DNA from 3 places in the Kosakonia pseudosacchari genome. Region 2 is predicted to be linked to each of the others. Evidence: predicted binding sites of a transcription regulator. Region 2 holds the regulator's gene; each other region holds the start of a gene.
The links. Region 2 encodes PurR, which represses purine synthesis genes. Its sites were predicted from a motif close to CANGCAAACGTTTGCNTG; they were not measured.

Region 1 (3,281 bases), 2.3 Mb from region 2:
CAAGCTCACCGATCAGGCGCTGGAACTGCTGGCGACCTGTGCTATCAACGAACTGCTGCCGCCGGAACTGGCGCAGGGCATGATGAGCCTGCCAGAGGCGCTGCATACGCTGCATCGCCCGCCGCCTACGCTGCGATTAAGCGATCTGGAAAGCGGGCAGCACCCGGCGCAGCGCCGTTTGATCCTTGAAGAGTTGCTGGCGCACAACCTCAGCATGCTAGCGTTGCGCGCTGGCGCGCAGCGATATCATGCGCAACCGCTCAGCGCCAAAGATGAACTGAAAAAGCGCCTGCTGGCTTCATTGCCGTTTAAACCCACTGGCGCACAAGCGCGCGTGGTCGCGGAGATCGAACGCGATATGGCGCTGGATATACCTATGATGCGCCTGGTGCAGGGCGATGTCGGTTCCGGTAAAACGCTGGTTGCCGCGCTGGCAGCGCTGCGGGCGATTGCCAATGGCAAACAAGTGGCGATGATGGCGCCTACCGAACTGCTCGCCGAGCAGCACGCCAACAATTTCCGCACCTGGTTTGCCCCGCTCGGCGTGGAAGTGGGCTGGCTGGCAGGTAAGCAAAAAGGTAAAGCACGGCAGGCGCAGCAGGAAGCGATCGCCAGCGGTCAGGTGCAAATGGTGGTGGGTACCCACGCGATTTTCCAGGAACAGGTGCAGTTTAACGGCCTTGCGCTGGTGATTATCGACGAACAGCACCGCTTTGGCGTTCACCAGCGGCTGGCGCTGTGGGAAAAAGGTCAGCAACAGGGTTTTCACCCGCATCAGTTGATCATGACCGCAACACCGATCCCGCGCACGCTGGCGATGACTGCCTACGCCGATCTCGACACCTCAGTGATCGACGAACTGCCGCCGGGCCGTACACCGGTCACTACCGTCGCCATTCCGGATACACGCCGCAACGAGATTATTGACCGCGTGCGCAGCGCCTGCACCGGTGAAGGCCGCCAGGCCTACTGGGTTTGTACCCTGATTGAAGAGTCCGACCTGCTGGAAGCGCAAGCGGCGGAAGCGACCTGGGAAGAGTTAAAACGGGCGTTGCCGGAGCTGAATGTCGGCCTGGTGCATGGCCGCATGAAACCGGCAGAAAAACAGGCGGTAATGCAGGCATTCAAACAGGGTGAGCTGCATCTGCTGGTCGCCACCACGGTAATTGAAGTGGGCGTCGATGTACCGAATTCCAGCCTGATGATTATCGAAAACCCGGAGCGGCTGGGACTTGCGCAACTCCACCAGCTACGAGGTCGCGTCGGGCGCGGCGCGGTTGCGTCGCACTGTGTACTGCTCTACAAATCCCCGCTTTCCAAAACCGCGCAAAAGCGCCTGCAAGTGCTGCGCGACAGTAACGATGGCTTTGTGATTGCGCAAAAAGATCTGGAAATTCGCGGCCCCGGCGAACTGCTTGGCACCCGCCAGACCGGCAACGCGGAGTTCAAAGTCGCCGACCTGCTGCGCGACCAGGCGATGATCCCGGAAGTGCAACGGGTAGCGCGTCATATTCATGAACGTTATCCGCAGCTTGCCGAAGCGCTGATTGACCGCTGGATGCCGGAAACAGAACGCTATTCCAACGCCTGAGTTTTAGAATCTTATCCCGTAAAAATAACACCCCTTAGAAAAGTATGTTTTTAGCAAAGCAACCGTTTGCTTTTACCAAACAGTCCGATAAAATCAGCGCTTTTCCATCAGGGGATTGCTTGAGATGTCCGTAAACACCATCGAGTCAGAAAGTGCGCAACCGGTTGCGCAGACTCAACCCAGCGAACTGATCTACCGCCTTGAAGATCGCCCGCCGCTGCCGCAGACCCTGTTTGCCGCGTTACAGCACCTGCTGGCGATGTTTGTTGGCGTTATCACGCCCGCGCTGCTCATCTGCCAGGCGCTGGGTTTACCGGCTCAGGACACTCAGCACATTATCAGCATGTCGCTGTTCGCCTCGGGCGTCGCCTCTATTATCCAGATCAAAGCCTGGGGACCGGTCGGCTCCGGGTTGCTCTCAATTCAGGGCACCAGTTTTAACTTTGTTGCGCCACTGATTATGGGTGGTACCGCGCTGAAAACCGGCGGTGCGGACGTGCCCACGATGATGGCTGCGCTGTTCGGCACCCTGATGCTGGCCAGCTGCACTGAAATGGTCGTCTCCCGCATTCTGCCGTTTGCGCGTCGCATTATTACTCCACTGGTTTCCGGCGTGGTGGTGATGATTATCGGCCTGTCGCTGATCCAGGTGGGGCTGACCTCCGTTGGCGGCGGTTTTGCCGCGATGGGCAACCACACCTTCGGCGCGCCGAAAAACCTGCTGCTGGCAGGCGTGGTTTTAGGGCTGATTATTCTGCTTAACCGCCAGCGCAATCCGTATCTGCGCATTGCATCGCTGGTGATCGCCATGGCGGTTGGCTATGTGCTGGCGATGTTTATGGGCATGCTGCCGGAATATAGCGCACCGGCAACGTCTTTTATGGTGCCAACGCCGCTTTACTACGGCCTGAGCATTGACTGGACCCTGCTGCTGCCGCTGATGCTGGTATTTATGATCACCTCGCTGGAAACCATCGGTGATATCACCGCCACTTCTGACGTTTCCGAGCAGCCCGTCGCTGGCCCGCTGTATATGAAACGCCTGAAAGGCGGCGTGCTGGCAAATGGCCTCAACTCCTTTGTTTCCGCTGTTTTCAACACCTTCCCGAACTCCTGCTTCGGCCAGAACAACGGCGTTATTCAGTTGACCGGCGTTGCCAGCCGCTATATCGGCTTCTTCATCGCGGTGATGCTGATGGTGCTCGGCCTGTTCCCGGCGGTGAGTGCGTTTGTGCAGCAACTGCCTGAGCCGGTGCTGGGCGGCGCAACGCTGGTGATGTTTGGTACTATCGCCGCATCCGGTGTGCGCATTGTTTCCCGTGAACCGCTGAACCGCCGTGCGATCCTGATTATCGCGCTGTCGCTGGCTGTGGGCCTGGGTGTTTCCCAGCAGCCGCAGATCCTGCAATTCGCGCCGGACTGGCTGAAAAATCTGCTCTCTTCCGGCATTGCCGCAGGTGGGATCACCGCGATTGTACTGAATCTGATTTTTCCGCCAGAGAAAAACTGATAAACCCTGCGGCAACGGGACGAAAACCGTTGCCGCCGTAATCTCCTTTCATCATTCCGCCCTTGAGCATTGCGCATAAATCGTGCATAACTGCCAGACTGGCAACTGGGGATGGAAGATCATGAAATTTCTTGGAAAGCTGCTCCTTTTCGTTGTTATCGCTCTGCTTGTGGCGGTCAT
Region 2 (3,281 bases):
GCGCAGCACCAGCAGCAGGGTTGCATCGCGTACCCATAATGTACCCAGACAGCCCAGCGCGAAAATCGCCAGCCCGGCCAGCAAAACCGGCTTGCGGCCATAGCGATCCGATAGCGGCCCCCATACCAGTTGCGCAATGGCAAAGCCCGCCAGAAACAGGCTTAAGGTTGCGCTAACCACCGCAGACGATGTGTGTAAATCTTGCTGTATCGCGCTGAAAGCGGGGAGGTACATATCAGTGGCTAAAAAGCCGAGCACGCTTAATCCCGCGAGCCAGACTAAAAATCCATTGCCAGGTTGCATGTGGGTTTCTCTTTATTGCAGGTAATCAGGGCTGTTGAGTGTAAGGAGTGCATTAAGGCTTGTGAAACGCTAATATTTGCGTAGTGGTTTCAAAATTTTTGCAGGCAGATTATGTGGTCAGAATATTCGCTGGAAGTGGTTGATGCTGTCGCCCGCAATGGCAGTTTTAGCGGTGCAGCGCAGGAGTTACACCGTGTGCCCTCTGCAGTGAGCTATACCGTGCGACAGCTTGAGGAGTGGCTGGCTGTTCCGCTGTTTGAACGCCGCCATCGTGATGTCGAGCTCACGCCTGCCGGGGTCTGGTTTTTGAAAGAAGGGCGTGCTGTTATCAAAAAAATGCAGATCACCCGTCAGCAGTGTCAGCAAATCGCTAACGGCTGGCGCGGACAACTGGCGATTGCGGTCGACAACATCGTCAAACCTGAGCGTACCCGGCAATTGATCGTCGATTTCTATCGCCATTTCAGCGACGTTGAGTTACAGGTCTACCAGGAAGTATTTAACGGTGTCTGGGATGCGCTTGCTGATGGGCGGGTTGAACTGGCGATCGGCGCAACGCAGGCCATTCCCGTCGGCGGGCGCTATGCGTTTCGCGATATGGGGATGCTGAGCTGGAAATGTGTGGTTTCCAGTCGCCATCCGCTGGCGTCACTGGCAGGCCCGCTTAGCGACGACACCTTACGCAACTGGCCTTCACTTATCCAGGAAGATACGTCCCGTTCGTTGCCCAAACGTATTACCTGGCTGCTGGATAATCAGAAACGCGTGATCGTCCCGGATTGGGCGTCGTCGGAGGCGTGCTTATCGGCAGGATTATGCGTGGGAATGGTGCCGGCACACTTTGCCCGCCCACGGCTCGACAGCGGTGACTGGGTCGCGCTGACGCTGGAAAACCCCTTCCCGGACGCGGCGTGCTGCCTGACGTGGCAGCAAAATGAAGCTTCCCCGGCGTTAAACTGGCTGCTGGAATACCTGGGAGATAGTGAAACGCTGAATAATGAATGGTTACGGGAGCCGAATTAACGGCTCCGTAATAAGCGATTAGCGGCGGTAGTCGCGGAACGGACCATCGGCCACGGAACGGCGCTCAACCAGGCGCGGATGCACTTCAATAGACTGCGACTCTTCGCGCTTGTTGACGATGCGATCAAGCAGCATGGTAAACGCCGTTTCTCCCAGCGAGTCTTTCGGCTGGTGAATCGTGGTCAACGCCGGGGTGAAGAAGCGTGAGTTACGCACGTTGTCATAACCAATCAGGGAAATATCCTGCGGTACGCGTAAACCCATCTCATCGGCAGCGCACAGCGCGCCCATTGCCATAATGTCACCACCGCAAAAGACAGCGGTAGGACGATGCGCCTGACCGAGGATTTGCTGCATCGCGCGATAGCCGGATTCCGGCTCGAAATCGCCCTGGACGATCCAGCTTTCCGGCACGCTAATAAGAGCTTCTTCCATCGCTTTCATAAAGCCAGCCAGACGGCCAGCGCCAGTGTTACGCTCCAGAGGACCGGGGATCACGCCAATATCGCGGTGTCCGCGGTCAATAAGATAGCGCCCGGCCATATAACCGCCTTCAAAGGCGTTATCAATAACGGAATCCGTAAAGTCGGCCTTCGCTTCGCCCCAGTCCATCACCACCATCGGGATATGGCGGTACTCTTCGAGCATGCTTAACAGCGATTCCGGGTATTCGGAACACATTACCAGCAAGCCATCGACGCGTTTTTGCGCCATCATCGACAGATAAGCCCGCTGTTTTTCCAGGCTATTCCAGGCATTACCGAGGATCAGGGTGTAACCCTTCTGGAAGCACTTTTTCTCAACGGCTTCAATAATTTCAGCAAAGTAGGCCGCTTCACTGCTGGTGGCCAGCAAGCCGATCGATTTTGTGTGATTCACTTTCAGGCTGCGGGCGACGGCGCTGGGGGAATAGTGCAACTCTTTAATCGCCGCCCACACGGCATTGCGCGTTTCTTCGGCGACGAAACGGGTTTTGTTAATTACATGTGATACGGTTGTAGTGGAAACGTTTGCTCGTTTCGCTACGTCTTTAATCGTTGCCATCAGATATCACTCCAGACCATATCATAAGCTCCTGATAATACATAAGGTAAACGTTTGCCTTTAATCACCCTGTACCCATCAAAGGGGGTGCGGTACGCCGGGAAAACGACACTGGACGTCAGGAGGGGAGTCAATGGCCGGTACGCTAATAAATTTAGCGTCGAATTTTGTCTGATCTTGAGCAAAAGGGGAAGTATTAAAACGTTTCTCCTGCCAATTCCCGCAAGATTTTTAAGATAATTTGTGCAAAAATGCGTTATCTCACTTTTTGTGGGGAAATTAAAAAGGGGAAAATTGATGAGCACCGATCTGAAGTATTCTTTAATCACTACCGTCATCGTTCTGGGCCTGATTGTTTTCGGCGGTCTGACTGCTGCACTGCATTGATCTATCGCGAGGGAGAGCCTCTTCTCCCTCGGTTTTCTTCCCCCGCTATTGTTATCACTTCTGCAATAATCTTTTGTCATTCTGCTAACTTCTGTTTTTTGTGATAGCTGTCATACTTTTGACTTCAGCGACAGGGTCGCAAGTCGGCATGTCTATTTTGGAGTGACAGATGAAAATTAATTTCCCTTTGCTTGCCCTGGCGATTGGCGCCTTCGGCATTGGTACCACCGAGTTTTCCCCGATGGGATTACTGCCGGTTATTGCCCGCGGCGTTGACGTTTCTATTCCGGCGGCGGGGATGCTGATTAGCGCCTACGCGATCGGCGTGATGGTCGGTGCGCCGTTAATGACGTTGCTGCTGTCTCACCGCGGCAGACGCAACGCCCTGATCTTTTTGATGGCGATTTTTACGCTCGGTAACGTGCTGTCGGCGATTGCGCCGGATTACGCCACATTAATGCTGGCGCGTATCGTCACCAGCCTGAACCATGGCGCTTTCTTTGGTCTTGGTTCGGTGATGGCAG
Region 3 (3,281 bases), 1.4 Mb from region 2:
TCGCAATGTCGAAGCGACGGCGGTCTTCCGCTTTATCAATCGCATCGGCAGTCGCGCCAATCATGGTGACGCCAAACTCTTCCAGTACGCCCTGGCGTTCCAGTTCCAGCGCGCAGTTCAGCGCGGTCTGGCCGCCCATGGTCGGCAGCACCGCGTCCGGGCGCTCTTTTTCAATAATTTTGCGTACTACTTCCCAGTGGATCGGCTCGATATAGGTCGCATCAGCCATCTCCGGGTCGGTCATAATGGTCGCCGGGTTGGAGTTGACCAGAATGACGCGGTAACCCTCTTCACGCAGCGCTTTACACGCTTGTGCGCCAGAGTAGTCAAATTCACATGCCTGGCCGATAACAATCGGGCCAGCGCCAAGGATCAGGATGCTTTTTAGGTCTGTACGTTTTGGCATTGCTCTTTTCTCCTGATTATTTGGCGGTATGACGATACTGCTCGATTAACTCAATAAAGTGGTCAAACAGCGGCGCGGCGTCGTGCGGGCCTGGACTTGCTTCCGGGTGCCCCTGGAAACTAAACGCCGGTTTATCGGTGCGGTGAATGCCTTGCAACGTGCCATCGAACAGCGATTTGTGCGTTACGCGCAGGTTTGCAGGCATTGACGCTTCATCAACCGCGAAACCGTGGTTCTGCGCAGTGATCATCACGGTATTGTTATCGATATCTTTTACCGGATGGTTACCGCCGTGGTGGCCAAACTTCATTTTCACCGTCTTCGCACCGCTCGCCAGTGCCAGCAACTGATGACCCAGACAGATACCGAACACCGGAATATCCGTTTCAAGGAAGGTTTTAATCGCCTCGATGGCGTAATCGCACGGTGCCGGGTCGCCAGGACCGTTAGACAGGAAGATGCCGTCCGGATTGAGTTTCAGCACATCCGCCGCCGGGGTTTTCGCCGGAACGACCGTCAGGCGGCAGCCTCTGTCTACCAGCATGCGCAGGATGTTGCGTTTTGCACCGTAGTCGTATGCGACAACGTGGTACGGCAACTCACTCTCGCTCTTCGCCGGCGGCAGGTCATCCGCCAGTGTCCAGCTGCCTTGCGTCCAGCTGTAGGTTTCCGCCGTTGTGACTTCTTTCGCCAGATCCATACCGTTCAGGCCCGGGAAGGCTTTCGCTTTTTCCAGCGCCAGCGCGGCATCAACGTTATCACCCGCGATGATGCAGCCGTTCTGCGCGCCCTTTTCACGCAGCAGACGCGTCAACTTACGGGTATCAATATCCGCAATCGCCACAATGTTATGGCGCTTAAGATAAGAAGAGAGATCTTCGGTACTGCGGAAGTTGCTGGCAATCAGCGGCAGGTCACGAATGACCAGACCTTGCGCATGTACCTGGGAGGATTCTTCATCAGCGGAGTTAGTGCCGACATTGCCGATATGAGGATAAGTAAGAGTAACAATTTGGCGGGAATAGGAAGGATCAGTGAGGATTTCTTGATAACCGGTCATTGAAGTATTGAAAACGACTTCCCCAACCGCCGTGCCCGTTGCCCCTATGGCCCGACCGTGAAACTGGGTTCCGTCTTCCAGAACCAATAGCGCTGACTTAATCAAAACACCCTCCAGAGAATATTCACTCACTTTATTTGCATATTAATTCATATTGAGAGCCTGAATCAATGCAAATTTGCTTGCCGTGGATTTTTGGCAAACGGCGGCATTCTGGAGAGATGTCGGTTAAAAGTCAACTTTTCTCCGGTATTTTTCTTATTCTTTTACGCCACTGCCCCTTTTTACTGGATTTAATCGATAAAAAGATCAGATAAACTCAGCGGGAAAACGCTTGCGCGCTGAGAAAATTGCATTTTCTAACAGCGGACATCAAAAAAGTAGACCAGATGGTCAAAATTTACAATTGAGAAACTTAAAACAGGTAGATAAACAGAGATTATGGCAGGTTTGTATAAAATGAAGGATGAAAAAGGAAAAATAAAAGGGCAATAACATATTGCCCTTTGCAATCAACTGATTATGACTGCAACAACCACATCACGATGGGTAATAAACCTTATAAATTGTTGAGATCAAGCACATCCCGCATATCAAAAAGGCCATTATTCTTTCCTTTCAGCCACAAAGCGGAGCGAACCGCACCATTGGCAAACGTCATGCGACTGGAGGCTTTATGTGTGATTTCAACACGTTCGCCAATATCGGCGAACATCGCGGTATGTTCGCCGACGATGTCGCCTGCACGTACCGTGGCAAAGCCAATCGTGCCGGGAACACGCTCGCCGGTATGCCCTTCGCGCGCATAAACCGCGCACGTTTTTAAATCTTTATTCAGTGCCCCGGCAATCGCCTCACCCATCGCCAGCGCCGTACCCGACGGGGCATCGACTTTGTAGCGATGGTGCGCTTCGATAATTTCGATATCGGTGTAATTCCCCATGACTTTCGCCGCTTTCTCCAGCAGTTTGAGCATGACATTGACGCCAACGCTAAAGTTGGCAGCAAAAACAATGGCGATATCGTGTGCCGCTTCGGTAATGGCCTGCTTGCCCGCGTCATCAAAACCGGTGGTGCCAATTACCATTCCTTTATGGTGCTGGCGGCAGAAAGCCAGATGTGCCAGCGTGCCTTCCGGGCGGGTGAAATCGATAAAGACATCGAAATCCTCTTTCACCGCCTCAAGACTGCTCTGCACGGTCACACCGGTTTTCGCCGCGCCAGCCAGTTCACCGGCGTCGCTTCCCAGCAGAGAAGAACCTTCGCGTTCCAGCGCCGCGCCAAGTTCAACGCCGTCCATTGCCAGTGTTGCCTGAATCAGCTGGCGGCCCATACGCCCGCCAGCACCCGCGATGGCTACGCGGATTGGTGCATCATGCATAGTTGTGCTCTTTTGTTAAAAAAATGCGTAAGAATCGTTTCCAGATTAACCAGCCCGTGTCGGGGCCACCAGCCGAAAACACCGATAATAAGAAATTAATGATATACAGCCGGAAATATCAGTAAAAGGCATGATACGACGAAGCGCGCGTTCAGAAAGGCTCATTGCACCGTGTAATACACAATAAGCTGACCTTTTTTGATTTTAATATTACTGATAACCACTTGACCAAGCGCCGCCAGCGAGGGGACATGGGTTCCGCCGCAGCCATAGGCGGGAAGATCGCCAAAACGCACGGTGCGACGTCCCGCGTCGAAGGTAACAATGCGAGGCAATGCAGCCGCCTGCCAGTGCGCGATGTGCTCGCTGAGCGCATCAATATCAGGCACGCTGGCACTGTCGGTTGCGTTAAATGTAATCCGCCCTTCTCCCGG

Region 1: the regulator PurR is predicted to act here: its motif matches at 1,647-1,664, upstream of IP581_RS22665 (nucleobase:cation symporter-2 family protein).
Region 3: the regulator PurR is predicted to act here: its motif matches at 1,790-1,807, upstream of carA (glutamine-hydrolyzing carbamoyl-phosphate synthase small subunit).

What each region holds. Positions count from the first base shown of each region.
Region 1 covers NZ_CP063425.1:4,774,606-4,777,886, forward strand. The annotation lists gene recG (ATP-dependent DNA helicase RecG) at 1-1,591, shown strand, start outside; gene IP581_RS22665 (nucleobase:cation symporter-2 family protein) at 1,716-3,101, shown strand; gene IP581_RS22670 (AsmA family protein) at 3,223-3,281, shown strand, end outside.
Region 2 covers NZ_CP063425.1:2,154,238-2,157,518, forward strand. The annotation lists gene punC (purine nucleoside transporter PunC) at 1-303, opposite strand, end outside; gene punR (DNA-binding transcriptional activator PunR) at 415-1,326, shown strand; gene purR (HTH-type transcriptional repressor PurR) at 1,345-2,370, opposite strand; gene cydH (cytochrome bd-I oxidase subunit CydH) at 2,668-2,757, shown strand; gene IP581_RS10150 (MFS transporter) at 2,927-3,281, shown strand, end outside.
Region 3 covers NZ_CP063425.1:751,983-755,263, reverse strand. The annotation lists gene carB (carbamoyl-phosphate synthase large subunit) at 1-406, opposite strand, end outside; gene carA (glutamine-hydrolyzing carbamoyl-phosphate synthase small subunit) at 423-1,571, opposite strand; gene dapB (4-hydroxy-tetrahydrodipicolinate reductase) at 2,026-2,847, opposite strand; gene IP581_RS03505 (alanyl-tRNA editing protein) at 3,009-3,281, opposite strand, start outside.